One region of the Pseudomonas sp. YH-1 genome, then DNA from elsewhere that is predicted to be linked to it. Evidence: riboswitches for the same ligand, from Rfam matches in the RefSeq annotation. Region 1 holds a riboswitch; each other region holds the start of a gene.
What was found. A riboswitch is a leader RNA that binds a small molecule or an ion and turns the genes downstream of it on or off. The one in region 1 is predicted to bind cobalamin.

Region 1 (7,565 bases):
TGCCCGCTGGCGGTTTCCTGCTGGCGCTGGCGAGCATCCCCTGGCGCGAGGCCTGGAAGTACGGCGAGCGCGCCTATCGCTACTGCAATCACGACCTCGGCCACGCGCTGGCCTGCCTGAGCATCGCCGCAGCGATCCAGGGCTGGGAAGTGCGCCTGTTGCATGGTGTCGCCGAGGCACGGCTGGATGCGCTGATCGGCCTCGACCGTGACGGCTTCAGCGAGCACGAATTCGCCGACGCACTGCTGTGGATCGGCCCGGCACAACCCGCCGAATTCCCGCTGCCCAACAACCTGCTCAAGGGCCTCGCCGAACTGCCGCTGGCCGGAACGCCCAATCGCCTGTCGCGGGACTATCGCCACTGGCCGGAGCTGGAGCGCGTGCACGCGCTGTGCCGCGCGCCTGCGTTGCCGGCTGGCGAATGGGCCGCGTCGCAGCTGGAAGCGGCTGTGGATAACCCCGGCCTGCCGCTGCGCCCGATCCTCCACCGCCGCCGCAGCGCGCAGTCCATGGACGGCCGCAGCGGCATTCACGCCGAGCTGCTGTATGCCTGGCTGCGCCGCCTGATGCCGGAGCGCTCGCCCGTGCCCTTCGCCTGTACCGGCGAACCGGCGCGCATCGACCTGCTGCTGTTCATCCACCGCGTCCAGGGCCTGGAACCCGGCTTGTACTGGCTGGGCCGCAGTGGCCGCGACGCCGGTGGGCTGCGCGCGGACTACCTGTGGCAGAGCGTGGAGGAAAGCGGCCTGCCGCTGTACCGCCTGCTGTCCGGCGATGCGCGCGGGCTGTCGGCTTTCCTCTCCTGCGGGCAGGACATCGCCAGTGACGGCTGCGTCGCCTTTGCCATGCTCGCCGATCTCGACGCTGCGCTGGCCGAGGGGGCATGGACTTATCCGCGCCTGTACTGGGAGGCCGGCCAGATCGGCCAACTGCTCTACCTGGAAGCCGAGGCTGCGGGAATTTCCGGCACCGGCATCGGCTGCTATTTCGATCCGGCGCTGGAAGAACTGCTGGGCGGGAGTTCGGACTGCCCGGTCAGCCTCTATCATTTCACCATCGGCCGCGCGGTCTGGGATGAACGGCTCACCAGCCTTCCCGCCTACAGCGCGCCGCGCCGACTCCCACTTCAGCAAGACCGCAATTGAGGAAACAACGCGCATGACCCAGATCCTGGACAACCTGGTGGCTCTGCTGAGCCTGGAACAGATCGAAGAGAACCTGTTCCGCGGCACGAGCCAGGACCTCGGGTTCCGCCAGCTGTACGGCGGGCAGGTACTCGGCCAGGCGCTGTCGGCGGCCAGCCAGACCGTCGAGGCGGAGCGCCACGTGCATTCGATGCACGGTTACTTCCTGCGTCCGGGTGATGCCAGCAAGCCGGTCGTCTACCAGGTCGATCGCGTGCGTGACGGCGGCACCTTCAGTACCCGCCGCGTCACCGCGATCCAGAAGGGCCAGCCGATCTTCGCCCTGAGCACCTCGTTCCAGACCGACGAGGAAGGCTTCGAGCACCAGATCACCATGCCCGACGTGGTCGGCCCGGAGAACCTGCCTACCGACCTGGAACTGAAGAAGGCCGGCGCGGAGAAATTCCCAGAACGCATCCGCGACAAGCTGCTCTATCCCAAGCCCATCGAGATCCGTCCGGTCACCCAGAACGACCCTTACGAACCCACCGTCGGCGAGCCGATCAAGTACCTCTGGCTGCGCGCTGACGGCAAGCTGCCGGACATCCCGGCACTGCACAAGTACATCCTCGCCTACGCCTCGGACTTCGGTTTCCTCACCACCTCGCTGCTGCCCCACGGCCGCTCGGTCTGGCAGAAGGACATGCAGGTCGCCACCATTGACCACTCCGTGTGGTTCCACCGCGACCTGCGTGCGGACGAATGGCTGCTCTACGCCATCGACAGCCCCTGGGCCGGCAACGGCCGTGGCTTTGTGCGCGGCAGCATCTTCAACCGTGACGGCCAGCTGGTCGCATCCTCGACCCAGGAAGGCCTGATCCGCCGCCGCGAGGACTGGGCATGACGCTCGCCCTGTCGCTGGGAGAGATTCGCCACTGGGTGTTCGACATGGACGGCACCCTGACCCTGGCGGTGCACGACTTCCCGGCGATCAAGCGGGCGCTGGGGATTCCCCAGGAACACGACATCCTCACCCACCTGGCCGCGTTGCCGGAAGATGAGGCAGCAGCCAAGCACGCCTGGCTGCTGGAGCATGAGCGCGAGCTGGCGGTGGCGTCCAAGGCCGCGCCGGGCGCGGTGGAACTGGTGTGTGCGCTGCACGGCGCGGGTTACCGGCTCGGCATTCTCACCCGCAATGCCCATGAGCTGGCGCTGATCACACTGGACGCCATCGGCATCGGCGATTGCTTCCTCACCGAGGATGTTCTCGGCCGTGGCGAGGCGGACCCCAAGCCCAGCCCGGACGGCCTGCTGCGCCTGGCCGCGCGCTGGGATGTGGCGCCGCAGCGGATGCTGATGGTCGGCGATTACCGCTTCGATCTCGATTGCGCCCGTGCCGCCGGCGCGCACAGCGCGCTGGTCAATCTGGCCGACCATCTACAAGAGAACCCCTGGCCCGAGCTGACCGACTGGCATGCGCAGGACTGCGCGGAGCTGGGACGGATGGCGGGCGTGCTGGTCTGAGTCCGCTGCCTTGCGGGTTCGCGAGCAAGCTCGCTCCTACGATGAGCAAACCGGGGAGCTCAGGGATATCCCTGCACGCCAACCCTGTAGGAGCGAGCTTGCTCGCGAACAGCCGCCAGCACCGAGGTTCCCGGTAGGAGCGCCCCTTGGTCGCGCTCCTGGCATATGTGTGAACCTCGATCCGTAGGATGGGTGGAGCCTAGGCGATACCCATGCTGGCAGTGCCAGGCACGATGGGTATCGCTGCGCTCCACGCCATCCTACGAAAGCGCCGCAGCGCTGGCAGGAGTTACAGCTCCGGCGTCCAGGTCACCGCCAGCAGCGCGGTGCGGCCCGGTTCGCGGTAGGGGCGGGCTTCGCCCATGTAGTCGCTCGGGCTGGTCGGGCGCAGGTAGTCGCCCAGGGTGTAGTTGCGATCCAGGGCGTTATCCAGCTTCAGGTCGAAGCGAATTTCATTGCTGGCCAACCAACTGGTGCGCAGGTCGAGCACGCCGTAGCCGGACAGCTCGCGGGTGTTGGCGGCGTCGTCGTAGCGCTGGCTGACCGCGCGCCAGGTGCCGCCGACACCGAAGGCGCCGAACTGGCGGTCGAGGTCCAGGCTCAGGGTGCGGCGCGCGCGGTAGGGCAGGGTGTGGCCGGTGTCGCGGTCGCGCGGGTCGATCAGGCTCAGGCCGAGTGCGGCCTGCCAGCCCAGTACCTCGCGGGCGACGCTGGCCTCGAAGCCATCGATGCGCGCCTTGTTGATGTTCTCCGGCTGGTTGCTGGTACTGTCCCAGGCGATCAGGTCATCGATCTCGGTGCGGTACAGCGAGGCTTCCAGGTGCGTGCCGGAGAAGTCTCCGCGCCATTGCAGCTCGTAGGTCTTCGAGGTCTCGGCCTTCAGGTCCGGGTTGCTCGCGCCGGGGTAGTAGAGGTCGCTGAAGGTCGGCGCGCGGAAGCCTTCGCCGTAGCTGGCGATCCAGGTCTGGCTGTCGCCCACCGGCAGGCTGAAGGCGGCGTTCCAGCTGTTCTGGCTGCCATAGGCCTGGTTGTTGTCGTGACGGATACCCAACTCGGTGCCGAAGCTGTCGCCCTTGAAACTGTGCTGGGCGAAGAAGGCGCGGTTGCTGCGCTGGTCCTCGGCGAAATCGGTGGTGCCGTCGACCTTGTCTTCGTACCAGTCGGCGCCCAGGGCCAGCTGGTTGGCTTCGTCCAGTTGCAGGCGGTTGAGCCAGCTCGCCGAGTGGCGGGTGGTTTCCAGCGTGCCGTTGTTCCAGCTGTCGGCGGCGCCCACGGCCTTGTTGCGGTCATAGCTGCGACCCAGCTCCAGGCGGCTGTTCCACATCGAGGTGATCTGGCCGTCGAGGTAGGCGCTGTAGCTGCTGACGCGGAATTCGTCACGGGGCGAGCCCGGCTCGAAGTTGTAGGCGTCGTCGTATTCGTTCTTGCCGCGCTGGTCGTTGAGGTTCAGGCCGGCCTTCCAGTCCTCGCTGAAGCGATGGTCCAGGTTCAGGTGCACGGCCTTGTTGCGCTGGGCGTCGTGGTCGTTGTCGGCGCCGACGTTGTCGCTGGTGCGGTCCCAGCCCTGGCTCTCGTCCAGGCTGCCGCCGAGGTTGTAGCGGGTCTGCTCGTTACCGCCGGAGAGGCTCAGGCTGCGCTCGAAGGTGCCGTGGCTGCCGGCGGCCAGGCGCACTTCCGGGTGCAGGCCGGCTTCGCCGCGGCGGGTGAAGATCTGGATGACGCCGCCGATGGCATCGGCGCCGTACAGCGCGGAACGCGGGCCACGGGTCACTTCGACACGCTCGATGCTGTCGATGCTCAGGTAGTCCAGGCGGGCGATGCCGCTGCTGGCCGAGGCGACGCGTTGGCCGTCCACCAGCACCAGGGTCTGCGCGGTGCTGGTGCCACGCACGGAGTACGAGACCACGCCGCCGGAGCTGCCCATCTGCACGCCGGGCACGCGGGCGAGCAGGGCGGGGACGCTGCGCACCTGCAGGCGTTCGATGTCGGCACGGGTGAATACGCTGTTGGCCGAGGTGGCTTCGGCGCGCGGCTGGGCCTGGCGCGCGGAGGTGATCACCTGGTCGGAGAGTGTGTAGATGTCGCCAGCGGCGAAGGCCATGCCGGGCAGCAGGCTGGTGGCCAGGGCGAGTCGGGTCAGTTTCATGGAGCGTCCTCAAAAGCGGTCGGATGACTTTCGAGGAGGGCGTGGCAAGGGCGGCAGGCCGCACTTGACGGTGCGGCCCTCCGCAACACCTGTCGGGGCGTGTCGAGGGCGGTCTCCGGGCTGCCGACGTCACATCGCCGCCTTCCCACAGTCGTGCAGTGGCTACTGGCGATGCTGCAATCCATGAAGGATCGCGTCGGTTACCGTTGCGGGGGCAGCGCAGGTCTTTCACCTGCTTCCCGTTACCTCGAACGAAAACGGGGCGAACCATACGACCAAGGTCTGCGATGAGCAAGGGCAGCGGCGATCGACGGCTCGTGCTGCGCTGTGCCAACGCTTTCCGACGACTCGCCGCCAGCCCATCTGGCAGGGGCTTTGCCGACCTATTGCGGGCTGCGACGAAATCGCCCAGGTCGTGCCCATGGGCGCGATGGCCCGCTCGAACTCTGTCGATCCGCTGAAAAGTTTGCCGATTTTCGATAGGGCTGGTCTGCCCCCCTTGGTTAGCCTTTTGTTCATGGACAAGAGGTGCGCCCGATGAGCAGAGAACGAATCATTCAGGAGTTTGTGCCAGGCAAGCAGGTGACCCTGGCACACCTGATTGCGCATCCGCAGGAAGACCTGTCGAGCAAGATCGGCGTCCCTGGCGCCGAGGCCATCGGCATCATGACGCTCACCCCCGGCGAGACGGCGATGATCGCGGGTGATTTCGCCACCAAGGCCGCCAATGTGCAGATCGGCTTCCTCGATCGCTTCAGCGGCGCACTGGTCCTCTATGGCAGCGTCGGTGCGGTGGAAGAAGCGCTGGAGCGTACCTGCGCCAACCTCGACCGCCTGCTCGCCTACACCATTTGCCCGGTGACCCGGAGTTGAGCATGCAGACCCATCGATATGCCCTGGTCGGCGGCGTGGGAGCGGGCAAGACCACCTTGTTCAACGCCCTGCGCGGCCGCCGCGAAACGCCGCGCAAGACCCAGGCCCTGGACTTCGACCTGTGCGGTGCGATGGATACCCCCGGCGAGTTCATCAGTCATCCACGGCTGTACCGGGCCTTGATTACCAGCACCGACAACGTGGACACCCTGGTCTACGTGCATCCGGCCAATGAGCCGGAGTGTCGTTTGCCGCCGGGACTGCTCGACATTCACTCGGGCAAGCGCCTGGTCGGTGTGATCAGCAAGTGCGACCTGGCCGACGCGGACCCGGATGCGGCCGAGTCCCTGATGCGGCGGCACGGCATCCATGGCGAGATCCTGCGCGTCGCCCAGGACGACCCCACCAGTATCGAGCGTCTGCGCCAGGTGTTGCACGGACGCGCTCCGCTTGAGGAAAAGTATCCATGAAAAAGCTGATTACCGCGGGCTCCGTGCGCGAGGCGATTGCCGCCGGGCAGCGTTCGCTCGAAGTCGAGCTGCCGCGCTGCATTCTGACGCCCGAGGCGCGGATGATCGCCGAGGAAGCAGGGCTGGAGATCATCGAGCGCATCGCCGGTGAGGCCGTGCAGCCTGGGGATGGTACGGCCATGAAAGGCACCGAGGCGGTCAACGATTCCGCGGTTGCCAGCGAGGACCAGATTGCGGCCATCCGCGCAGCCGTGCTGGAGCGTCTTCCTGCCGATGCCGATGCGGCACTGGTTGAACAACTGGTGCGCAAGGCGGCTCGGGCGGGTGGCATGACAGCGAGTCCGGAACCGTCGGGATTCGAGTCGCGCACCGGTGCTGGCGGCATCAAGCTGGTGAAGGGCGACAGCGTGCGTTTCGGCCTGCTCGACGGCGTCGAGGGCGGTTGCCAGATCGGCATCACCGACGTGGTCGGTACCGAGGATGGCAGCAGCATGGGCGCCGGCTTCATGCAGTGGGAAAACGCTTTCTTCCCGTGGACGCTGAACTACGACGAGGTGGACCTGGTACTCGAGGGTGAGCTGCACATTCGTCAGCACGGCGAGACCCTGGTTGGCCGGCCCGGCGACCTGCTGTTCATTCCCAAGGGCAGCCGCATCGAGTTCGGTACGCCGACCCGTGTGCGCTTCCTCTATGTGGCCTGGCCGGCCAACTGGCAGGAGCAATGAGGCGATGAGCACCTTCATCACCGAGACCTGGCTGCGTGAGCGACATGGCCTGAGCGAAGGTACCGAGTTGCACCTGCCGGCCGACGCCCGCTTGACCCCGGCGGCGCGTGCGCTGATCGAGGCGCGCCGGCTGACAGTGAAGTACCACGACGAGCAAGGGCGCCTGTTCCGCGACAACCAGGCCGGCGATGGCGCCGAGCCGGAGCCGGTGCACGGGCTGACCGGTCAGGCGGAAAGCGTCGTTGCCTGCTGCCAGCTGTGTCACCAGCCGGCCGAGCACAAGCCCGAGGGCATGACGCACCTGAACGCCCGCGAGCTGGTGGCCAAGAACGATCCGCGCCTGCGCTTGCGCGCCCAGCTCGATGCGGCCATCGCCCTCGCGGTGTGGTTGCAGGTGGAGCTGCGCGAACCTCAGGAACTGGTCGCCTGGCTGGGTGACCTGCGCTCGGTGCTGGGCCAGGTGATGCGCGCTGATGTGCTGGGTGAGTCGTTGCCTGGTTTCAGCATCGGCGGGCTCGATGATGGCGAGCTGCACCGCCTGTCCCATGCGCCGCTGAAGTACCTCGGGCATGACCATCTGGTGCCGGAGCTGGCGCACGGGCGTGCCTGCGCACAACTCAACCTGTTGCGCGCCAAGGTGCGCGAAGTCGAGGTCTGTGCCGCCGAGGTGTTCATCGGACCCGGCTACCAACTGCAGCGCAAG
Region 2 (7,565 bases), 2.6 Mb from region 1:
GGGTCACCAGGAACACGGTGAGGCCGAAGGCGTCGCGCAGGGTCAGGATGAGTTGGTCGAAGGCCGCGGCACCGATGGGGTCTAGGCCGGCGGTGGGTTCGTCAAGGAACAGGATGTCCGGGTCCAGCGCCAGGGCGCGGGCCAACGCGGCGCGCTTGACCATGCCGCCGGACAGCTCCGAGGGGTACTTGGCGCCCGCATCCGGTGGCAGGCCGGCGAGGGAAATCTTCACCTTGGCCATGAACTCGGCGTCGCTGCGCGACAGTTTGGCGTGTTCGATCAGCGGCAGGCAGATGTTCTCGCTCACGGTCAGCGAGGAGAACAGCGCGCCGTTCTGGAACAGCACGCCGAAGCGCCTTTCCAGTTTCGAACGCTCCAGCGGCGGCAAGGCAGGCAGGTTCTGCCCGAAGACATGCACGCTGCCTTCGCTGGGCTGGCGCAGGCCGATGATGCTGCGCAGCAGCACCGACTTGCCGGTGCCCGAACCACCCACTACGCCGAGGATCTCGCCCTTCATCACGTCGAGGTCGAGGTGCTCGTGCACGGCGTGGGTGCCGAAGCGGTTGGCCAGGTCGCGGACGACGATGATCGGTTCGCTCACCAGCCCATCTCCATGAAGAACAGCGCGAACATGGCATCCAGCAGGATCACCACGAAGATCGACTGGACCACGCTGGAGGTCGTGTGCTCGCCCACCGACTGCGCGCTGCCGCTGACGCGGAAGCCTTCCAGGCAGCCGATCACGGCGATGATGAAGGCGAATACCGGGGCTTTGACGATGCCCACCAGGAAGTGCTGCACGGCGATGTCGTTCTGCAGCATGTAGAGGAACATGCGCGGCGAGATGTCCAGGCTCAGGGCGCAGACCACGCCACCGCCGAAGATGCCGGAAATCATCGCCAGGAACGTCAGCATCGGCAGGGTCAGCAGCAGCGCCAGCACCCGCGGCAGTACCAGCAGTTCTACCGGGTCCAGGCCCAGGGCCTGGATCGCGTCGATTTCCTGGTTGGCCTTCATCGAACCGATCTGCGCGGTGAAGGCGCTGGCGGTGCGGCCGGCAATCAGGATGGCGGTGAGCAGTACGCCGAACTCGCGCAGGAAGGAGAAGCCCACCAGGTCGACGGTGTAGATCGCCGCGCCGAATTTCTGCAACACCGTGGCGCCGAGGAAGGCCACCACTGCACCGACCATGAAGGTGAGCAGGGCGACGATGGGCACGGCGTCCAGGCCGGTTTCCTCCATGTGCGCGGCCAGCGAGGTCAGCCGCCAACGGCGCGGACGCAGCAGGTTGCGCAGCAGGGTCTGGAGAGTCAGGCCGATGAAGCCCAATACACCGATCAGGTGGTCCTTGAAGGTGACGGAGGCAATGCCGATCCGCTCCAGCACATCGACCAGCGCATTGCCGGGCGGCGGGGCCTTTTCGTCGAGCCGGCACTGGGTGATCGCGCTGCCGACAGTGCGCAGCAGCGCCTGGCGTTCGGCGGGCAGGTTGCGGGCGATCTGATCGAGTTGGCTCATGCGTGCGCTGCCGATGATCTCGGCGAGCAGGGCGGCACCGGCGGTATCCAATGCGCCGAGGCCGGCGAAGTCCAGCGCGCCCGGGGACTCGGCAGTGCGCTGTGCGGCCACCTGAGCTTCGAGCGTGGAGAAATGCGCAAGCGTCCAATCACCACTGATGCGCATCAGCGGTGGATTGGCGGTGGCGTCGAGCTGGAGCTGGCCGGGTAGGGCAGTCGTCGTCATGAGTCGCATTCTAGCGAAGTTATGCGGCCTGACCACTTGACTTGTGTGACCCATTTTAGAGCCTTTGTGGTTCTGAGGGCGGGCCCCGGCGACATCCTGTTCAATTGACGCCCCAGCCCGCCAGCCACTAAGCTGCGCGCCTGCTTCAGGTGCTCTCGGCGCAAGCCGCGAGTGAAACAGGGAAGCCGGTGAAGTCGATGCACAATCGATCATTCCGGCGCTGCCCCCGCAACGGTAAGCGAGCTTCGAACCGCAATCCGCCACTGTGCCATTGGCATGGGAAGGCGCGGTTCCTTCGGAAACGCCAGGCGCTTCCACTCGCGAGCCCGGAGACCGGCCTGCTGCATCGCATGGCATCGCGGGAGGCGCTGCCGACGTCGGCGCTGCGCGCCGCGCGTTGCCGTCCTCCGCCTGCCCCGACTGGTCAGTGCCGCGCGGGTGAGAGCGGCGGAGAATCCTTCAGGTGAAATCCCTATTCCCCGGGTCGACAGCCTTCGTGCTGGGCGATCTCTTCTGCATGGCGCCTGCGCGCGCCAGCGGTACATCCCTGCCTGTTCCATCCCCCGTTCGCTGCCACCCGGCCGGCAGCCTGACGCCTGTGCAATCGCTTTCAGGAGCCACTTCTCATGACTGAATCCCCGGAAAAGGACGACCGCCACCGCTCGCGCATGCAGCGCAAGAAGGCAGTGATTGACGAGAAGATCGCCCAGGCCCAGGGGGAGCGCGGTGTGTTCCTGGTCAACAGCGGCAACGGCAAGGGCAAGAGCAGCTCGGCGTTTGGCATGGTTGCCCGCGCGCTGGGCCATGGCATGAAGGTGGGCGTCGTGCAGTTCATCAAGGGCGCCGCGACCACGGGCGAGGAAGCGTTTTTCCGCCGCTTCCCCGAAGAAGTCAGCTTCCACGTCATGGGCGAAGGCTTTACCTGGGAAACCCAGGACCGCCAGCGCGACATCGCCAAGGCACAGGCGGCCTGGGACGTGGCGCGGCAACTGCTGAGCGACCCGCAGGTCGGCCTGGTGGTGCTGGACGAAGTGAACATCGCCCTCAAGCACGGCTACCTGGAACTGGACACCGTGTTGGCCGACATCGCCGCACGTCCGCCGATGCAGCATGTGGTCGCTACCGGCCGCGGCGTGCAGCCGGCGATGACCGAGGCGGCCGACACCGTCACCGAGATGGGCCTGGTGAAACACGCCTTCAAGGCCGGTATCAAGGCGCAGAAAGGGGTGGAATTCTGATGCATCCCGTTGTGGCGGAGCACGCTCGATGACCTCGCGCCAATGCCCCGCACTGCTGATCGCCGCACCCGCCTCCGGGCAGGGCAAGACCACCGTGACCGCCGCCCTGGCGCGCCTGCACACGCGCCTCGGGCGCAAGGTGCGGGTGTTCAAGTGCGGCCCGGATTTCCTCGATCCGATGATCCTCGCCCGTGCCAGTGACGCGCCGGTCTACCAGCTGGACCTGTGGATGGTCGGCGAGGAGGAGAGTCGCCGCCTGCTCTGGGAGGCGGCCGGCGAGGCCGACCTGATCCTCATCGAGGGCGTGATGGGCCTGTTCGACGGCTCGCCCTCGGCGGCCGATCTGGCGCGGCGCTTCAATGTGCCGGTGATGGCGGTGATCAACGGCCAGTCCATGGCGCAGACCTTCGGCGCGATGGCCGTCGGCATGGCCACCTATCAGAGCGACCTGCCGTTCTCCGGCGTGCTCGCCAACCGCATCGGCAGCCAACGCCACCGCGACCTGGTGCGCGACAGCCTGCCGGAGTGGATTCGCTGGTACGGCGCGCTGCCTCGCGATACCGAAGTAGAGCTGCCGAGCCGCCACCTCGGGTTGGTGCAGGCCGACGAGCTGGCGGACCTAGACGCCCGCCTGGATGCCGCCGCCGATGCCCTGGCGGCCAGCGCCAGCACCGAGCTTCCGCTGCCCGTGAGCTTCGCCGCGCCCGAGTTGCGAAACCGGGCTTCCCGTCTCGATGGCGTGCGCATCGGCGTGGCGCGGGACAATGCTTTTGCCTTCCTCTATCAGGCCAACCTCGACCTGCTGAGCGAGCTGGGCGCCGAGCTGCTGTTCTTCTCGCCGCTGCGTGACGTGGCGCTGCCGGAGGTGGACAGCCTCTACCTGCCCGGCGGCTACCCGGAACTGCACCTGCAGGCGCTGGCGGAGAACCGCGCCATGGCCCTGGCCATCCACGCGCATCACGAGATGGCCAAACCGATCCTCGCGGAGTGCGGCGGCATGCTCTATCTGCTCGACGCGCTGACCGATGTGGCCGGAGAGCGCGCGCCACTGCTTGGCCTGCTGCCGGGCGAGGCGCGCATGCAGAAGCGCCTCGCTGCATTGGCGCTGCAAGCCGTGACGTTGCCCGAGGGTACGCTGCGAGGGCACACCTTCCACCACTCGTTACTGGACAGTAGCGAGGAGCCGCTCGCCCGTGGCATCTGCCCCAACGACAAGCCGGTGGCCGAAGCGGTGTTCCGCCGCGGCCGGCTCACCGCCTCCTACATTCACTTCTACCTGCCGTCCGACCCGGACGCCGCAGCAGCCCTGCTCAGACCATGAAGAGCGTCAGACCATGACCGAGCACGCTTACAGTCCAGAAGAGCGCGCCGCGCTCTACCGCGCCATCGCCGAGCGCCGTGACATGCGCCACTTCAGCGGCGGCGAGGTGGCGCCCGACCTGCTCGCGCGCCTGCTCGAGGCGGCGCACCAGGCGCCCAGCGTCGGGCTGATGCAGCCGTGGCGGTTCATCCGCGTCACCTCGCGGGAGCTGCGTGAATCGATCCATGCGCTGGTGGAGGAAGAGCGCGTGCGCACCGCCGAGGCGCTGGGCGAGCGTTCCGACGAGTTCATGCGGCTGAAGGTCGAGGGTGTGCTCGACTGCGCCGAAGTGCTGGTGGCCGCGCTGATGGATGGCCGCGAGGCGCACGTCTTCGGTCGTCGTACGCTGCCGAACATGGACCTGGCCTCATTGTCCTGCGCTATCCAGAATCTCTGGCTGGCTTCTCGTGCCGAAGGACTAGGGATGGGCTGGGTGTCGTTGTTCGATCCGCTGGCGCTGGGCGAATTGCTTGGATTGCCGGACGGAGCCGAGGCGGTCGCGGTGATCTGCCTGGGTCCGGTCAGCGAGTTCTATCCCGCGCCGATGCTGGCTCTGGAGGGCTGGCGCCAGCCACGTGCGCTGGGCGAACTGCTGTATGAGAACCAGTGGGGAGAACAGCCATGAGCGTGGCTCTGTTGAGTATGCTCGGCGTGGCGCTGGACGCGCTGTTGGGCGAGCCGAAGCGCTGGCATCCGTTGGTGGCATTTGGTCGGTTGGCGGACCGACTGGAGCGAAGGTTCAATCGATCGCGAGTTGCCAATAGCGGTGAAAAGCTCCCTCTCCCTAACCCTGGCTGCGCGCCCCGCTCCGAAGGGAGAGGGGATATTCGTGCTGTGCCACATTCCGAGACTCCCGGCGAGCACAGTGCTGGCCTACAGCTCCAGACTAGCTCCCTCTCTCTTCAGGGAGAGGGCGGGGGAGAGGGTACTTCTCCCCACTCCGATGTTTCCGGGAGTGACACCCCCGGCCTCGGCTGGCGCAGCCACGGCGTCACCGCCTGGATCATCGCAGTAATCCCGCTGACGCTGATCGCGCTGCTGCTCAGTCTGCTGCCCTATGTCGGCTGGGTTGTACAGGCGCTCGCGCTGTACGCCGCGCTGGGCCTGCGCAGTCTGGGTGAGCACGCCGAGCCGGTGGCGCTGGCCCTGCGCGTCGGTGACCTCAACGAAGCCCGGTTGCGGGTGGGCTACATGGTCAGCCGCGAAACCGCCGAACTGGATGACACCGCCGTGGCCCGCGCTGCCACCGAATCGGTGCTGGAGAACGGCAGCGATGCGGTGTACGCCGCGCTGTTCTGGTTCGCCGTGGCCGGCGCACCGGGCGTGGTGCTCTATCGCCTGAGCAACACCCTCGACGCCATGTGGGGCTACCGCAACGCGCGCTTCGAACGCTTCGGCTGGGCGGCGGCGAAGATCGACGACGTACTCAACTATATTCCGGCGCGCCTGGTGGCCTTCACCTACGCGTTGCTCGGCCATACCCGGCTGGCCTTGCGTTGCTGGCGGACACAGGCGCCGCAGTGGGACAGCCCCAACGCCGGCCCCGTGATGGCAACGGGCGCGGGAGCGCTGGGCGTGTCGCTCGGTGGCTCCGCCCGCTACCACGGTGAAATCCACGAACGCCCGCAACTGGGCGAAGGCCCGGCACCGACCGCCACCGACATCTGGCGCGCGCTGGCCCTGGTGCGCCAGGGCGTGCTGCTCTGGCTGGTCGTCATCCTCATTCTGGGAGTGCTCTGATGCTCGAACATGGCGGCCGGTTGCGCAAAGCGGCGCAGCAGTACGGCATTCCGCTCGCCGAATGGCTGGACCTGTCCACCGGCATTTCGCCTTGGCCCTGGGCGCTGCCCAGCGTGCCGGCAGCGTCCTGGATGCGTCTGCCCGAAGACAGTGACGGCCTGGAGGCCGCCGCGCGCCGCTACTACGGCGCCGAGAAGCTGCTGGCGCTGCCCGGCAGCCAGGCGGCGATCCAGTTGCTGCCGCGTTTGCGCCGGCCGGGCAAGGTCGGCGTGATCTCGCCTTGCTATGCCGAGCACGCCGAATCCTGGCGTGCTGCGGGGCACATCCTGCGCGAGGTCAGCGACCAGGAAGTCCCCCATCACCTGGAGCGCTTCGACGTGCTGGTGGTGGTCAACCCGAACAACCCCACGGGTAAGCGCATCGAGGCCGGCGTGCTGCTGGAGTGGCATGCGCGCCTGCAGGAGCGCGGCGGCTGGCTGGTGGTGGACGAAGCCTTCATGGACTGCACGCCCGAGCACAGCCTTGCGCCCAGCTGTGCGAGCCGCCCGGGGCTGATCGTGCTGCGCTCCTTCGGCAAGTTCTTCGGCCTTGCCGGTGCGCGATTGGGCTTCGCCTTCGCCGAGCCTCGCCTGCTGGAAAGCCTGGCGAAACTGCTCGGCCCCTGGGCGGTGAATGGCCCGACGCGCTGGGTCGCGCAGACCGTGCTGGGGGAGTTCCAGGAGCAGATTCAGCGGCGTCGCGATCTTCACGAGGCGAGCCGGCATCTGGCCGGGATGCTGGGCGAGCACGGCTTCGCCCCGCAGGGCGGCACGGCGTTGTTCCAGTGGGTAGTTTCCATGCGCGCCCACGCACTGCGCGATCACCTGGCGCGCCAGGGCATTCTCGTGCGCTTGTTCGAGACGCCCGGCAGCTTGCGCTTCGGCCTGCCGCCGGATGAGAAGGGCTGGGAACGCCTGGAGCATGGCCTGCGCACCTTCAATCAGATGGAGAGCCTGCGTTGAGTACCCTGAAAAGCGCGACGCTGATGGTACAGGGCACCACGTCGGATGCTGGCAAGAGCACGCTGGTGACCGCACTGTGCCGTTGGCTGGTTCGCCAGGGTGTTGCGGTGGTGCCGTTCAAGCCGCAGAACATGGCGCTGAACAGTGCGGTGACCGCCGACGGCGGCGAGATCGGTCGCGCCCAGGCGGTACAGGCGCAGGCCTGCCAGCTGGCGCCGCACACCGACATGAACCCGGTGCTGCTCAAGCCCAACAGCGACACCGGCGCCCAGGTGATCATCCACGGCCGCGCGGTGACCAGCATGAACGCCGTGGCGTACCACGACTACAAGCGCGTGGCCATGCAGGCGGTGCTCGAATCTCATCAGCGCCTGAGTGCGCAGTACCCGGTGGTGATGGTGGAGGGCGCGGGGTCGCCGGCAGAGATCAACCTGCGCGCCAATGACATCGCCAACATGGGGTTCGCCGAGGCGGTGGATTGCC
Region 3 (7,565 bases), 130 kb from region 1:
CAGGCCGAGCTGGCGCAGGTGGTCGCCGTGGTCCTGGAGGTGGCGTTCGAGCAGGCGACTGGCGGACTGGAAGCCGAGGCGGAAGGCAGTGGGCGTGGGCAGGTTGCGCACGTCCACGGTGAAGAAGTTGCGCCCGGTGGGCAGTACGTCGACCCGCCCGCGACTGGGTGCGCCGCTGGGGCCGGGTGGGACGAAACGGCCGCTGAGGCCGGCGAGCAGGTGGCCGATTTCGCTGGCGCCACAGGCATCCAGGGTCGGGGCGATCTGCTGGTGAAGCTGCGCGAGCACCGCCGCGCTGGCGCTGCCGGGTGCGCTGACCGAGCCGTCGATCAGGCGCAGGGCGAACAGCTCCAGGCGTTCGCGGGTGTCGCCGTTGCTGCGCCAGGGTTCGTCGCTGACGGCGGTCAGCGAATCAGGGCGCGGACCTTCCCACGGCTCGGCGAAAGCGGCGTCCAGCGGGTCGCGGCCGAGCTTCAGGTCTTCGCTCAGCGCGCGCAGCAGGCTGGCGTTGCCGCCACGCCCATCGCCGCGCGGGATGCGCACCAGCGACAGCAACGTGTCGCGGCGCAACTCGCCCACGGGCGACTCGCCGAACACGTGCAGGCCGTCGCGAATCTGCGATTCCTTGAGGTCGCACAGGTAGGCGTCCAGCTGCGGCAGCCAGCTTTCCGGATCGTCACTCAACTGCAGGCCCAGCTCGCGGTCCAGCGCGGTCTCACGCACCAGCGTGAGGATGTCGCCACGCAGTTCGCTGGCGCGGCGCGGGTCGAGCAGCGAGGCGTCGTAGTACTCGTCGGCCAGGCGTTCGAGGTCGCGCAGCGGGCCGTAGTTTTCCGCGCGGGTCAGCGGCGGCATCAGGTGGTCGATGATCACCGCCTGGGCGCGGCGCTTGGCCTGTGCGCCTTCGCCGGGGTCGTTGACGATGAACGGGTAGAGGTTGGGGAGCGGGCCGAGGATCGCGTCGGGCCAGCATTCCTCCGAGAGCCCGACGCCCTTGCCGGGCAGCCATTCGAGGTTGCCGTGCTTGCCGACGTGGATTACCGCATCGGCGCCGAACACTTCGCGCAGCCAGAAGTAGAAGGCGAGGTAGCCGTGGGGCGGCACCAATGACGGATCGTGGTAGATCGCTGCTGCGTCGAGCTGGTAGCCACGTGCTGGCTGGATGCCGACAAAGCCCAGGCCGAAGCGCAGGCCAGCGACCATCATCCGGCCGCTGCGGAACATCGGATCCTGTTGCGGCTCGCCCCAGCGCTCGCGCACGGCTTGCTGGTTGGCTTCGGGCAGGCGCGCGAAGCAGGCAAGGTAGTCGTCCAGCGCCAGGCTCTGCGCGCAGGGGCGCAGGTCGAGGCTGTCGAGGTCGTTGCTGACGCCACCGAGCAGTTGCTGGATCAGCGCCGTGCCGGAAGCGGGCAGGCCGGCGACCGGATAACCCTGGGCCTCCAGCGCACGCAGGATGTTCAAGGCGGCGGCCGGCGTGTCGAGGCCGACGCCATTGCCGATGCGCCCATCGCGGGTTGGATAGTTGGCGAGGATCAGCGCCACGCGCTTGTCGGCGTTGGCCTTGCGCGCCAGCAGCATCCAGCGCCGCGCCAGTTCGGCGACGAAGTCCATGCCCGGCCGGTGCGGCAGGTAGCAGACCACATCGCTCTGGCTGCGCTCGCTGCGCCAGGCCAGGCCCTTGAAGCTGATCGGCCGGGTGATGAGGCGGCCATCCAGTTCCGGCAGTGCGATGTGCATGGCCAGGTCGCGCGGGCCGAGGCCTTGCGGGTTGGCGCGCCAGAGGTCGAGGTTGTCCAGCGAGCAGATCGCTTGCAGCACCGGCACGTCGCGGCGGAACGGCCGGTCCTGTGGCGCCTCCGGGTTCGACTGGGCGAAACCGGTGGTGTTGATGATCAGTTCGGCGTCGGCGCTATCGAGCAGGTTTTCCACTGCTTCCAGGCAGGCGGCTTCCTTGAGGCTGGCCACGGCAATGGGCAGCGGGTTGATGCCCTGGGCCAGCAGGCGATCGCAGAAGGTGTCGATGAAGCCGGTGTTCGCCGCTTGCAGATGCGTGCGGTAGAACAGCAGCGCGGCGACTGGGCACTCGGGATTCCAGTCGGCCTGCCAGCGGGCGAGGTCGCAGCGGCCGGTCTGTGGATGGTAGAGCGCGATGCGGGGCAGCGTTTGCGGCTCGCTCCACGGATAGTCGCGTTGCAGATGGCGCGTGGCGAGGCTGGCGAAGAGGTGCCGGGCGTTGTCCATCCCGCCCTGGCGCAGGTACTGCCAGAGGCGCTCTGCATCCTGCGGCGGGACGCTGCACAGCGCGCTGAGTTCGGGGTCGGGCTTGTCGTCGCCGGGTACCGCGATCAGCGTGACGCCGCGCTCGGCCAACGCCACCAACTGCTCCATGCCGTAGCGCCAGTAGCCGATGCCGCCGTGTACCGAGATCAGGATGACCTTGGCGTGCTGCAGCACTTCGTCGACGTAAAGGTCCACCGAGGCGTGGTTCTGCAGCTGCATCGGGTTGGCCAGCCGCAGGCTCGGGTAGTCCTCCGGCAGCTCGCGGGCGGCCTCGGCGAGCAGTGCCAGGTGCGAGTCGCCGCTGCAGAGAATCACCAGCTCGGCGGGCGTCTGGGCCAGGTGGGCGATGCCGTCGTCGGGGACGAAACCGCCGGGTTGGGTGCGCAGCAGGTGCATGGGCTTGCTCGGTGGTGGCTCTTCGTAGGAGCGAGCTTGCTCGCGAACAGCCTCGCGTCGGGGCTTGGTTCGCGAGCAAGCTCGCTCCTACAGGGACTTGGCATGACCGCAGGATGGGTGGAGCTTGCGTTACCCATCATCGGTGGTGGGTATCGCTGCGCTCCACGCCACCCTACGAGGTCATTACGCCAGGGCAGTACGCAGCTCGTTGGCGATGGTCGCCTGGTCCAGTTCCTGGCCGATCACCACCAGGCGCGTGCCACGGGTTTCGTCGCTGCGCCAGGCGCGGTCGAAGTGCTTGTCGAAGCGCTTGCCGACACCCTGCACCAGCAGGCGCATGGGCTTGCCGGGGATGGCGACGAAGCCCTTGATGCGCAGCACGGCGTGGCGCTCGACCAGCGCGTTCAACGCCTCGAGCAGGGCGCGTTCTTCCACTTCCGGCAGGTCGACATGGAAGGAGTCGAACTCGTCGTGGTCATGATCTTCATGGCCTTCGTGGTCGTGGTGTGTCGGGCGGCTGTCGATGTGCAGCTCGGCCTCGGCGTTCAGCCCCAGCAGCACCGAGAGCGGCAGCTGGCCGGAGCTGGCTTCGACGATCTTCACCGCCGGCGGCAGCTCCTCGGCGACTTCGGCGCGTACGCGGGCCAGCGCTTGGGCGTCGAGCAGGTCGGCCTTGTTCAGCACCACCAGGTCGGCGCTGGCCAGCTGGTCTTCGAAGAGTTCGTGCAGCGGCGATTCGTGGTCCAGGTTCGGGTCCTGCTGGCGCTGCTCGTCGACCTGCTCGGGATGGGCGGCGAAGGTGCCGGCGGCCACGGCCGGGCTGTCGACCACGGTGATCACCGCATCCACCGTGCAGGCGTTGCGGATTTCCGGCCACTGGAAGGCTTGCACCAGCGGCTTGGGCAGGGCCAGGCCCGAGGTCTCGATGAGGATCTGGTCGAGGTCGCCGCGACGCGCCACCAGTTCGCGCATCACCGGGAAGAACTCTTCCTGCACGGTGCAGCACAGGCAGCCGTTGGCCAGTTCGAAGACGCGGCCGACCGCCTCTTCTTCGCTGCAGCCGATGGAGCACTGCTTGAGGATGTCGCCGTCGATGCCCAGCTCGCCGAATTCGTTGACGATCACCGCGATGCGGCGGCCTTCGGCGTTGTCCAGCATGTGGCGGAGCAGGGTGGTCTTGCCGGCGCCGAGGAAGCCGGTGACGATGGTGACGGGGAGTTTGGCCAGGGTTTTCATGCGCGCCTCGCAAGCGGAAGTTGGCGGGCGGATGAAGGGCGCGCGCGCGGGTTCGCCGCGCAACGAAGGTCGCCACCGGATCACCCCGCCCGGTTGTCTTGATGCTGCACGAGGCAGGTCTCCTGGCTCACAGCCCTCTGTCGTCTCTTCGCCTTCCCGCCCGAATCGGCAGTGGCGCGTGAAGAGACAGGCTGTTCACAGTTGCGGGGGCAGCCGTGGCGCATCCGAAGATTTCCACGTTCCCTCTTAGCTCCGGCCAGCGCCGGAGAACCTCGAAGCAGGGAAGGCTACGCAGCGCAGGCGGGACGGTCAATCGCCGGGGATCGGTTGACGCCTGTCGGCTGCCGTGGTCAGCTAGCGCGGTTCCAGGTGTCTCGCGCCACGCGCGAGGTGAAACGGGAAGCCGGTGCGTCCGCAAGGACCAGTCCGGCGCTGCCCCCGCAACGGTAAGCGATCGTAGGGTCATCAGTAGTCACTGTGCTGACGCATGGGAAGACTGACCCGCTTGGCCACAGGCCAACGTCGCAAGCCCGGAGACCGGCCTGGAGCTTTCGTTTTTTGGCAAACCCGCGGTGGGCGGGCGCAGGCCGTGGCGCGACCGTTCCGGCGCGTTCGAATGCGTTCAACCTCTGCGTTCTCTTACTTTGATCTTCAGAGGGAACGTTCATGTCCAGCAGCACCCTGACGCACGCGTCGAGCACTTCCATCCCCCTTTCCAAGCGCATCAGCCTGGCCGTTGGCGCCAGCCTGCTGGGCGCGCTGCTGGTGTACTTCGCCGGCTTCTCGCATCTGGATGCGGTCCACAACGCCGCGCACGACACCCGCCACAGCGCCGGTTTCCCCTGCCACTAATGTGCACCGCCTGCGCGTAAGCGCAGCGAATTCGAGGCACTCTCGGTCGCGCTTTTGCAGCGTTCGAGGCCTCGTCTCGCCTGGAGAATTGCAATGATCAAACGTATCGCCCAGACCGCCGGTTTCGCCGGTCTGATCGCGGCGCTGGTACTCACCGTGGTCCAGTTGCTGTGGGTATCCCCGCTGATCCTCAAGGCGGAGACTTTCGAGAAAGCCGAGCCGGCCGCCGCGCTGGTCGAAGAACATGCCCACGAGCATGCCGAGGGCGCCGCCGCCGGCCACCACCATGATGACGAAGCCTGGGAGCCAGAAGACGGCTGGCAGCGCATCCTCTCCACCACCGGTGGCAACCTGGTGGTCGCCGTGGGTTTCGCGCTGATGCTGGCCGGCCTGTTCACCCTGCGTGAGCCGGGCAAGACTTCCGAAGGCCTGCTCTGGGGGCTGGCCGGTTTCGCCGTGTTCACCCTGGCACCTTCGCTGGGCCTGCCGCCGGAAGTCCCTGGTACCGCCGCCGCCGATCTGACCCTGCGGCAGACCTGGTGGATCGGCACCGCCGCCGCCACTGCCGTTGGCCTCGCGCTGCTGGTGTTCGGCCGTCACTGGGCACTGAAGGCCGTCGGTGTCGCGTTGCTGGTGGTACCGCATGTGATCGGTGCGCCGCAGCCGGAAGTGCATTCCAGCCTTGCACCGGAAAGCCTGGCCCACGAGTTCATCATCGCCTCGCTGGTCACCAACGCGGTGTTCTGGGCAGCCCTTGGCCTGGTCGCGGCCTGGCTGTTCCGTCGCTTCGCACCGTCGGCCTGATTCGCGCGTTATGCTCGCCCCCGCAGCCGGCACCGCCGCCTGCGGGGTTTTGTTTTCTGGAGGTAGGGAATGACGCTGGTTGCCGGCCTGGGTTGCCGCCGTGGCTGCTCGCTCGATGAACTGCGCGAGTTGCTGCGCGCGACGTTGGCCGAGTCCGGGCTCGACGAGTCGCACCTCACCGCGCTGGCCAGTGCCACGCTGAAGGCCGACGAGGAGGGGTTGTTGGCGCTGGCCGCCGCACTCGATCTGCCACTGAGGCTGTTCACGCCCCAACAGCTGGCAGCGTGCGAGAAGCGCCTGAGCGATCCCTCCGAAACCGTGCGCGCGGCCACTGGCAGCGCCAGCGTCGCCGAGGCTGCCGCGCTGCTGCAGGCCGAGGCCCAGGGCAACGCGCCGGCACGCCTGCTGGTGGGAAAACGGCGCAGCGACCAAGCCACCTGCGCGTTGGCCTTCATCCCCGTCGAATCCGCACAGGAGCAGCCATGACGGTCTACTTCATCGGCGCCGGCCCCGGCGACCCCGAACTCATCACGGTCAAGGGCCAGCGGTTGATCCGCACCTGCCCGGTGATCCTCTACGCCGGCTCGCTGGTGCCGCCAGCGGTGCTGGAAGGGCACAGCGCCGAACGCGTGGTGAATACTGCCGAACTGAACCTGGACGAGATCGTCGCGCTGCTGGCGCAGGCCCATGCCGAGGGCAAGGACGTGGCACGGGTGCACTCCGGTGATCCCTCGCTGTACGGCGCCATCGGCGAGCAGATCCGCCACCTGCGCGACCTGGGCATCGCCTACGAGATCATCCCCGGTGTTACCGCGACTTCCGCCTGCGCGGCGATCCTGGGTTGTGAGCTGACCCTGCCGGATATCTCGCAGACGCTGATCCTCACCCGCTACGCCAGCCGGACGCGCATGCCGGAAGGCGAATCCCTCGCCGAACTGGCGCAGCACCGCGCGACCCTGGCCATTCACCTAGGCGTCGGCCAGTTGGCCAATATCGTTGCAGAGTTGCTGCCGTACTACGGCGCGGATTGCCCCATTGCGGTGATCCACCGCGCCAGCTGGCCGGACCAGGACCAGGTCACCGGCACCCTCGGCGACATCCTGCCCAAGGCAGAAGCCAAGGGTTTCCGGCGTACGGCGCTGATCCTGGTGGGCAGGGTGCTGGGGGCGGAAGGGTTTGCCGATTCGTCGCTGTACAGCGCGGAGCATGCGCACCTGTATCGGCCGTAGCGAAATCACTCGGCTGGCAGGGGCCGCGATCCAAGACTCTGGGCGAAGCGCAACAGGTAGCCGTCCGGGTCCTGGACGAGGAAATTGCGCTCGCCGTACAACTGTTCGTCCTGCCGGTACCAGCGCTCCTCGACGGGTTTGCGTAGCGAGATGCGCGCCTCGTTCAGCGAACTCACCAGCGCCTGAATATCGGGGCAGCGAATGGAGAAGTTGACGCCTCGTCCCAGTGGAGGGTCCAGTGGGCGCACGCTCCATGGCGAGTCGGAATGCCAGTCCTGCTCCAGCATGAGCTGGCTGTCGCCAAAGGAAAGAAAGGCGAAGTCGTCTTCGCGGCGCTGGTACTCGATGGCGAAACCGAGCACCTCGCAGTAGAAGTGCAGGCTTCTCGTCAGGTCTGCGACGATCAGTTCCGGCACCAGGGCGTTCATCTTCAGCATGTCGGTGTTCTCACGCCAGCCACTGCTCCCCGCGCGGCGCCATGCCGCGCCGCAGGTACCAGCGTACCCACAGGTGCACGCCGAGTGCGGCGCACACCGTGAGCAGGATCATCAGGTCTTCGGCATCCATGGCAGCTTCCCTCGTCCGGGTTTCCTGCCTGACAGGGTAGGCCTGCGACAAAGTGCCGCACAGATACAGATCGTTTCCGAATGTGCGGATCAGTCCTGCGGCGCTTGTCAGCCCTGCAGCGAATGAATGATCCGTCCGAGGGTTTCCATGGCCTGTTCGCTGGCCGTCGTCCAGGGGTGCCCATAGTTCAGCCGCAGGCAG
Region 4 (7,565 bases), 630 kb from region 1:
TCACCGCGTCGTTGTAGGCCTGGCGGGCGAAGGCCACCTTGTTCTCGGTGCTCGACAGCTCCTCGCTGACCTGCTGCAGGTTCTGCGAAGCCTTGAGGTCCGGGTAGGCTTCCAGGGTCACGTTGAGGCGCCCCATGGCACCGCCCAGGGCATTCTCGGCGGCGGCCAGTTGCGCCATGCGGCCGGCATCGCCGGGTTGCTCGGAAGCGGCCTTCAGACCAGCAACCGCAGCATTACGCGCGGCGATCACCGCTTCCAGCGTCTCGCGCTCGTGCTTGAGGTAGGCCTTGGCGGTTTCCACCAGGTTGGGAATCAGGTCGTAGCGGCGCTTGAGCTGCACCTCGATCTGCGCGAAGGCGTTCTGGTAGCGGTTGCGCAGCGCCACCAGGCGGTTGAACACGTTGATCAGCAGGAAGATGACGCCAGCGATGATGGCGAGGGTGATGATCGAAGAAACGCTCATGGGATGTCCTTATCGGCGGGCGATCGAGCGTCGATAATAGCGGAAAGCCAGCGACGTGTTGGGCAACTTCTCACGTCTTGATTCGCCGATTCGTTGGCAGCGTCCTGGCGCGTTTCTGAACGAAAAAGGGCCTCCCTGGAGGCCCTTTTTCCAAACCCTGTAGATCAGCGGTTCAGGTAGTCGGCGGTGGACACGACTTCGGCGTAGGCAAATGCCAGGGAGGCCATGTAGGACGCATGCACCTGAGCGGCAGGAACCTTCACGCCATTGAACTCTAGGTCCAAGGTGGCACAGGCATCGTGCAGCACGGTCACCGGGTAGCCGAAGTCGGCAGCGGCGCGCACCGCACCATCCACGCACATGTGGCTCATGTGGCCGACCACCACCAGCGACGCCACGCCATGCTGGTCGAGGATCGCCTTCAGGTCGGTGTCGCGGAAGGCGTTGACGAAGTGCTTGAGCACCACCGGCTCGCCGGGCAGATTGGCGACCTTGCCGTGGATCTTCGCGCCGTCGCTGCCGGGGGCGAAGAACGGGGCGTCGGCACTGTCGAATTCGTGGCGCACGTGTACCACCAGGTCACCGCGCTCGCGGAAGGCGGCCAGGACCTTGGCGGCCTGGTCGGCAGCGGCTTCGATGCCGACCAGCGGCCACTTGCCGGAAGGGAAGTAGTCGTTCTGGATATCCACTAGGATGAGCGCTTGCTTGGCCATGTCCGCATTCCTTTCTTGAGTCTTGGGTAGTGAGTGTCGAGTGGTGGGGAAGTGGAACCAGTATGGTTCGCTGCGCGCCGCGCGGGGATCAGGCGGAACGACAATAACCGGGGGAAAACTGACAATGGCTGTGGAACGGAGCGTCGTCGAGATCGGGTTGCTGCTCTATCCCGGTGTGCAGGCGGCGGCGCTGCATGGGCTCACCGACCTGTTCGCCGTGGCCGAGCGGATCGCCGCCGAAGAGGCTGCCGGGCAATTGCCGGCGCTGCGGGTCAGCCATTGGTCTGGTGAGGATGGCAGCGAGCCCCGACGCGTCTTCGACACGCATCCGGGCGTCGCCAGCCGGCTGGTGGCGGTCCTCGTCCCGCCGTCGCTGTTTGGCCTGCCGGACGCCGCACCGTTGCGCAACCTCACCGACTGGCTCGCCGCGCGCCACGGCGAGGGCGCCATCGTCGGCTCAGTGTGCATCGGTGGTCTGCTGGTGGCGGAAGCCGGATTGCTCGACGGACGCAGCGCTACTGCCCACTGGAGCGGAGCCGAGGCCTTCGCCGAACGCTTCCCGCGCGTGCGCCTGGAGCCGCACAAACCCATCGTCGATGACGGCGACCTGATCACCTCTGCAGGGCTGATGGCCTGGTCGGACCTGGGCCTGCGCATCGTCGACCGCCTGCTCGGCCCGAGCATCGCCAACCGCACCGCGCGCTTCCTGGTGGTGGAGCACAGCGACAGCGCCCAGCAATGCGGCAGCAACTTCGCGCCGCTACTGGGCCATGGCGACGCTGCCATCCTCAAGGTGCAGCACTGGCTGCAGGGCAACGGCGCAGTGGATGTCAGCCTCGCCGCCATGGCAACCCAGGCCGGGCTGGAGGAGCGCACCTTCCTGCGCCGCTTCCGCGCCGCCACCGGGCTCAAGCCCACCGAGTACTGCCAGCACCTGCGGGTGGGCAAGGCGCGCGAGCTGCTGGAGTTCACCAACGGCACGGTGGACCACATCGCCTACACGGTCGGCTACCTCGACCCGGGTTCGTTCCGCAGCACCTTCCGCAAGATTACCGGGATGGCGCCGAGCGATTACCGCAAGCGCTTCGGCGCCAAGGCGGGGGCAAGTGCACTCAGCGATTGAATTCCTGCTTGCGCTGCTGCATCACTTCGGCCATCAGTGGCGCCAGGTCCTGGTCGGTCAGGGCCGGGTGAACCTGCATATCCAGCAGGTCGTTCCACTGCATCATCCAGCGCTGTATTTCGATGGGGCTCTCGGCTTCGGCCAGGCCGAAGCCAAGCATGTGCCCGACGGCGTGCCAGCGTCCGTGCAGCACCACCTTGTCGTGAGGCTGCGCGCCGGTCTTGAGGAACCGCTCGATGGCGGCATCGCGGTTTTCCATGGGGATAGTCCAACTCACCAGATAGAGCATTTCGCACCTCTGGCCCGGGTCCGGGCAGTCAAGTGTCGCGGACCCGAATCGGCACCGCCGCCAGAGTCACGCCTGTTGTTTCCCAGGCGTTACAGCCTCCGGCTGGGAGCGGTTTCCTCCCGTCAGGCATAGCAGCCGTTGTGCGACAGGGAGAGGCCGCTGATCGGCGCCGCGCGTTGCTGTCGATCGACGGTCACACCCAGCGATCATTCTCCGCCGTGCGCTCGCCGCCCTGGTCGCCGGTGTTCAGCACGCCGCGCGGCTCGATCAGCATCACCTGTACCTCATGCTCGGCATAGGGCTTGTGCTCGACGCCGCGCGGTACCACGTACAGCTCGCCGGCGCGCAGGGTCAGCGGGCCGTCGCGGAAGTCGATGCGCAACTCGCCGTCGAGCACGATGAAGGTTTCGTCGGTGTCGGCGTGGCTGTGCCAGACGAAGTCGCCGCGCAGCTTCACCACCTTGAACTGGTAGTCGTTCATCTCGGCGATCACCCGCGGTTGCCAGGTTTCAGTGATGCGGCCGAGCTTGTCCTGCAGGTTGATCGGTTGGCGCTGGGTCACGGTGGATTTCTCCTCTTTCTGATTCGGCTGACACTAAGGCCGCGCCGACAACCGGTCTTGCAGGAAATTGCGCTTCGCTTGCCGGTCGCCGCACCGCGCTGAAGCGGCGCAAAGGCGCGACTATGCTGGAAAGGACGCGCCCATCCCGCGTCGGAGATCGCCATGCCCCAGCCCGCACCTGCTGTACGCCCCAGCGTCATCCCCTGCCTGCGCTACCGCGATGCGCCTCAGGCCATCGACTGGCTGTGCGCCACCTTCGGTTTCCAGCGGCAGTTGGTGGTGGCCGATGAGCACGGCGGCATTGCCCACGCGCAGCTGGCGCTGGCTGATGGCAGTGGCCTGGTGATGCTCGGCTCGCTGCACGACAACGAGTACGGCCGACTGATGCGTCAGCCCGACGAAATCGGCGGCTGCACCCAGAGCATCTACGTGGTGGTGAAGGATGCGGAGGCGCTGTATCGCGCGGCGGTGGACGGCGGCGCGCAGATCGTCATCGACATCAAGGACGAAGACTACGGCGGCCAGGGCTTCACCTGCCGCGATCCGGAAGGCCACATCTGGAGCTTCGGTACCTACGATCCCTGGCACTGACGCCGCCCTGCAACATCCTGCCGCAACCCCTGCCCTTGACGCGTTCCCGACCTGGTGTTGAGATGCGCCCCGTTCCAGGTGCCTCACGCCGCCGTGCGTGAGGTGAAACGGGAAGCCGGTGCGTCGCCTTCGTGCGATCAGTCCGGCGCTGCCCCCGCAACGGTAAGCGAGCGGAGCATCCATTAGGCCACTGTGCGACAGCATGGGAAGGCGGATGCCCCAGGACCCTCGCAAGCCCGGAGACCGGCCTGGAACCTGTTTGGCAAACCCGCGGTGGGCGGGCGTGAGCCGGTTCCCGGGGCGCGCTCGTTCCGGGTCTCGCTGCGCCGCCTGCGAAATCCCGATTTCGAGGCGATCACCTTGCATTCTCCTGCTTTCAACTCCCGGCGCGCCCTGCGCTGGACTCCCGTTCTCTCCCTCTGTGCCCTCAGCTCGCAGCTCGTTGCGGCGCCGCTGGACCTGGCCGACGAAATCGTCAGCGCACCGTCGGTGGAGTCCACCACCGTGGCCGACATGGCCCGCTATGGCAGCAAGCTGGAGGTCATCGACCGCCAGCAGATCGAACGCGCCGGTCCCAGCGCCGACATCACCCGCGTGCTGCAGATGTACGTGCCCGGCCTGTTCGTTGCGCCGAAGAACGGCCCCTTCGACTACGGCACCTACTCGCTGCTGGGCGGGCGAAACGACGACACGCTGATCCTGCTGGACGGTGTGCGCCTGAACAACCGTCTCTACGGCGGCATCTACATCGACACCCTGCCGACCACCGCAGTGGAGCGCATCGAGGTGCTCAAGGGTGGCCAGGGCCTGCTGTTCGGCACCCAGGCGGTGAGCGGGGTGATCAACATCGTCACCCGCAGCGCGCGTTCGCGGGAGGCGACCGGCGAGGTGAACCTTGGCCTGGACACCTTCAAGGGCCGCAGCGGCGATGCCCGCGCTGAGAAAATCGTGCAGAACGGCCTGGGCGACCTCGGCCTGATGGCCTATGTCAGCCACAACCGCTCCGATGGCTACCAGCCTTACCGCGACCAGGACATGACCAGTACGGTCAGCGACAAGCGCCGCTCCTACGATGTCAACGTGTTCGGCGCCAAGGCCATCCAGGCCATCGGTGACGCCTCGCGGCTGGAGCTGTTCTACCAGTACGCCGATGCCGAGCTGGACTTCTCCCGGCCGACCTCCAACCACCACACCAGCAACAACCGCGTGCAGCAGATCGCCACGGCGACTTTCCAGCAGCGCGTCGGCGACGATTTCAGCTGGTTCGCCAAGACCCACATAAACGATTGGGACACCCGCTACGACCGCGTCTACAACCTGCAGGGTGGCGGCACCCAGGTGCTCAACCACAACGACTACTGGGGCTTCACCGACTGGGGCGCGCAGCTCGAAGGCAAGGCCCGGTTGGCAGGCGGCCACGAACTGGTCTTCGGCAGCGACAACCAGTGGTACAAGGGCCAGGACGATGTGCTGATCATCGACAACGACAAGGCCGAGTCCCACGCGCTGTACGCCCAGCTGCGGCCGAACATCGAGGCGTTGCCCGACTGGCATCCGAGCCTTGGCGTGCGTCGCGAGGAAATCTCCGGTGGCGAAGGCGCCACCGTGTGGATGCTCACCTCGCTCTACGACCTGACCCAGCAGCTCAAGCTGCGCGGCCAGTTCGGCACCGCCTTCAAGCTGCCCACCGCCGAGCAACTGTTCGTCAACGAACCGGGCGATGAAGTCGGTAACCGTGATCTCAAGCCCGAGCGCAGCCGCAACGCCGAACTGGGCCTGGACTACACCGGCGAACTGTTCGACCAGCCGTGGAGCGGCAGCGTCACCCTGTTCCGCCGCGAAATCACCGACCTCATCACCCTCGCGGGCGACCAGTGGGTGAACGGCAGTGGTGAGATAGAGGTGCGTGGCGTGGAAGCCAACGGCCAGTGGCAGTTTGGCCGGCACTGGCAGGTCTCCGCCGACGCCACGCGCAACCTGGTGGATAGCCGCGAAGGTGTGACGGTGAACAACATCCCGCACTTCTTCGCTCGCGTGCGCCTGGGCTACGACGACAGCCTCTGGGGCGCCGGGCTCGCCACCCGCTACGTAGGCTCCATCGTCAGCGCCCAGGACGACGACTACGGCCATTACACCGTGCTCGACGGTGACGCCTACCGCTACCTCGACGCTGCCCGCGCGCACCGCCTGAGCCTGCTGCTGGAGAACCTGCTGGACCGTGACTACGCCACCGGCCGCACCAGCAACGGCATCCGTCAAGTGGACAACCTCGGCCGGCCGCGCACCGCCGAGCTGCGCTACACCTTCAGCTTCTGATGAAGGCCATCCTGCTGGTCGGCCCGCTGGCTGGAGCCCAGGGTGAGCACCTGCACCGCGAGGTCTCGGCGCGTTTCACCGGTGTCGAATGCATCGATACCGGTGAGGGGTTCGACTCGCTCTGGGCGCGCGTTCGCGAGCGGCTGGCCGAGGGCCGGGCGTTGCTGCTGGTGGACCTGGAGCCCACTGCCGATGGCGCCTATCTCGACTGGTTGTGTGCAGAGCTGGCTGTGCTGCTGGAGCAGTATCCGCAGGCACCGCCAGCGAAGGTCACAGCGTCGGCGCTCGGCCGGCGCGGGCTGGATGCGACGGCGGTGCTCGCAGCGATTGGCGATCCGGCGCAACAGCTGGATTGCCAGGGCGTCGGCGAGGTGCCGTCGCAGCCGGACTGGTCCGCGCCGCCGCCGCACCGGCACCATCTGTTCCTCTGTACCGGGCCGCGCTGCGTGCGGCGCGGTGCGCTGCCGCTATGGAAGACCCTGCGCCATGAGCTTATTCGCCTCGATCTCTACGAAAACGCCGAGGGTGCCTTGCTGACCCGCACCGGCTGCCAGTTCCCCTGCAATCGCGGGCCGATTCTGACGGTCTACCCCGAGCGCGTCTGGTACGGCCTGCGCAACGACGAGCAAGTGTGCCGGGTGGTGGCGGAGCACCTGCGTGATGGCGTGCCGGTGGCCGACTTGCGCGTGGATGACGGCTCATGAAACCCACACGGCTTTTCGTAGGAGCGAGCTTGCTCGCGAACAGATGGAGGCACCGTCGTTCGACTGTAGGAGCGCGCCATGCGCGCGATCGCGGGCGTGGCCCGCTCCTACAGGTGGCGTTATGGCTCGCGCTGGTACTGGGCGCCACGCCGGTGTCCGCTCAGGAATACCAAAATTGCGGGAACACCAGGCATATCGACTCTCCGCCACAACGCATCCTCGCTCTCAACCAGCACGCCGCCGACCTGCTGCTGGCGCTGGGTGCCGGTGAACGGCTGATCGGCGTGGCCTACATCGATGACGATCTTGATCTGAAGAAAGGGAGCTATCGCGGCGTGCCGTTGCTGTCGCGCCAGTATCCGTCGGCGGAGGCGGTCTACGCGCAACGCCCGGACCTGGTAGTGGCCGGCTTCGCCTCGGCTTTCCGCCTGGGCAACCTGTCCCGCGGGGAACTGGCCGGCCACGGTGTCGCCAGCTACCTGCTGGATGCCGGTTGCGAGGAGCGACAGGACGATCTGTTCGCCGGTATCGAGACGGACCTGAAGACCCTGGGCGATCTGCTCGGCGAACCGCAGCGGGCGCGGCAGCTTATCCGCCGGCAACGCGCCGAACTGACCGAGGCGCGCCGCCACTTCGCCGGGAGCGCGCCGCTGGAAGTCTTCTACCTCGACAGTGCCAGCAATGGCCTGGAAAGCCAGGGCCGGCGCGGCGTAGTCACCCAGTTGCTGCACGTCGCCGGCGCGCACAACCTGTTCGAGGACGTCGATCTGGGCGGCTTCACCGCCAACACCGAACAACTGCTGG

Region 2: linked by a shared signal. The riboswitch ahead of cobO (cob(I)yrinic acid a,c-diamide adenosyltransferase) and the one ahead of ACKI1H_RS09250 (TonB-dependent receptor domain-containing protein) in region 1 are both predicted to bind cobalamin.
Region 3: linked by a shared signal. The riboswitch ahead of cobW (cobalamin biosynthesis protein CobW) and the one ahead of ACKI1H_RS09250 (TonB-dependent receptor domain-containing protein) in region 1 are both predicted to bind cobalamin.
Region 4: linked by a shared signal. The riboswitch ahead of ACKI1H_RS12100 (TonB-dependent receptor plug domain-containing protein) and the one ahead of ACKI1H_RS09250 (TonB-dependent receptor domain-containing protein) in region 1 are both predicted to bind cobalamin.

What each region holds. Positions count from the first base shown of each region.
Region 1 covers NZ_CP178184.1:1,947,175-1,954,739, forward strand. The annotation lists gene ACKI1H_RS09235 (nitroreductase family protein) at 1-1,145, shown strand, start outside; gene tesB (acyl-CoA thioesterase II) at 1,159-2,028, shown strand; gene ACKI1H_RS09245 (HAD family hydrolase) at 2,037-2,648, shown strand; gene ACKI1H_RS09250 (TonB-dependent receptor domain-containing protein) at 2,938-4,794, opposite strand; cobalamin riboswitch at 4,889-5,078, opposite strand; gene eutS (ethanolamine utilization microcompartment protein EutS) at 5,332-5,667, shown strand; gene ACKI1H_RS09260 (EutP/PduV family microcompartment system protein) at 5,670-6,137, shown strand; gene eutQ (ethanolamine utilization acetate kinase EutQ) at 6,134-6,862, shown strand; gene eutT (ethanolamine utilization cob(I)yrinic acid a,c-diamide adenosyltransferase EutT) at 6,867-7,565, shown strand, end outside.
Region 2 covers NZ_CP178184.1:6,109,980-6,117,544, reverse strand. The annotation lists gene ACKI1H_RS28215 (ABC transporter ATP-binding protein) at 1-601, opposite strand, end outside; gene ACKI1H_RS28210 (ABC transporter permease) at 598-1,743, opposite strand; cobalamin riboswitch at 1,874-2,099, shown strand; gene cobO (cob(I)yrinic acid a,c-diamide adenosyltransferase) at 2,370-2,981, shown strand; gene ACKI1H_RS28200 (cobyrinate a,c-diamide synthase) at 3,010-4,302, shown strand; gene bluB (5,6-dimethylbenzimidazole synthase) at 4,316-4,966, shown strand; partial or broken gene ACKI1H_RS28190 (cobalamin biosynthesis protein) at 4,963-5,100, shown strand; partial or broken gene cbiB (adenosylcobinamide-phosphate synthase CbiB) at 5,293-6,081, shown strand; gene cobD (threonine-phosphate decarboxylase CobD) at 6,081-7,082, shown strand; gene ACKI1H_RS28175 (cobyric acid synthase) at 7,106-7,565, shown strand, end outside.
Region 3 covers NZ_CP178184.1:1,813,716-1,821,280, forward strand. The annotation lists gene cobN (cobaltochelatase subunit CobN) at 1-2,676, opposite strand, end outside; gene cobW (cobalamin biosynthesis protein CobW) at 2,860-3,912, opposite strand; cobalamin riboswitch at 4,008-4,200, opposite strand; cobalamin riboswitch at 4,263-4,472, shown strand; gene ACKI1H_RS08575 (CbtB domain-containing protein) at 4,579-4,764, shown strand; gene ACKI1H_RS08580 (CbtA family protein) at 4,858-5,568, shown strand; gene ACKI1H_RS08585 (cobalamin biosynthesis protein) at 5,638-6,054, shown strand; gene cobM (precorrin-4 C(11)-methyltransferase) at 6,051-6,797, shown strand; gene ACKI1H_RS08595 (bleomycin resistance protein) at 6,803-7,234, opposite strand; gene mapR (GntR family transcriptional regulator MpaR) at 7,472-7,565, opposite strand, start outside.
Region 4 covers NZ_CP178184.1:2,576,224-2,583,788, forward strand. The annotation lists gene ACKI1H_RS12070 (LemA family protein) at 1-463, opposite strand, end outside; gene ACKI1H_RS12075 (cysteine hydrolase family protein) at 628-1,176, opposite strand; gene ACKI1H_RS12080 (GlxA family transcriptional regulator) at 1,301-2,299, shown strand; gene ACKI1H_RS12085 (DUF3303 domain-containing protein) at 2,289-2,588, opposite strand; gene ACKI1H_RS12090 (cupin domain-containing protein) at 2,782-3,150, opposite strand; gene ACKI1H_RS12095 (VOC family protein) at 3,313-3,741, shown strand; cobalamin riboswitch at 3,801-4,007, shown strand; gene ACKI1H_RS12100 (TonB-dependent receptor plug domain-containing protein) at 4,102-6,057, shown strand; gene ACKI1H_RS12105 ((2Fe-2S) ferredoxin domain-containing protein) at 6,057-6,761, shown strand; gene ACKI1H_RS12110 (ABC transporter substrate-binding protein) at 6,875-7,565, shown strand, end outside.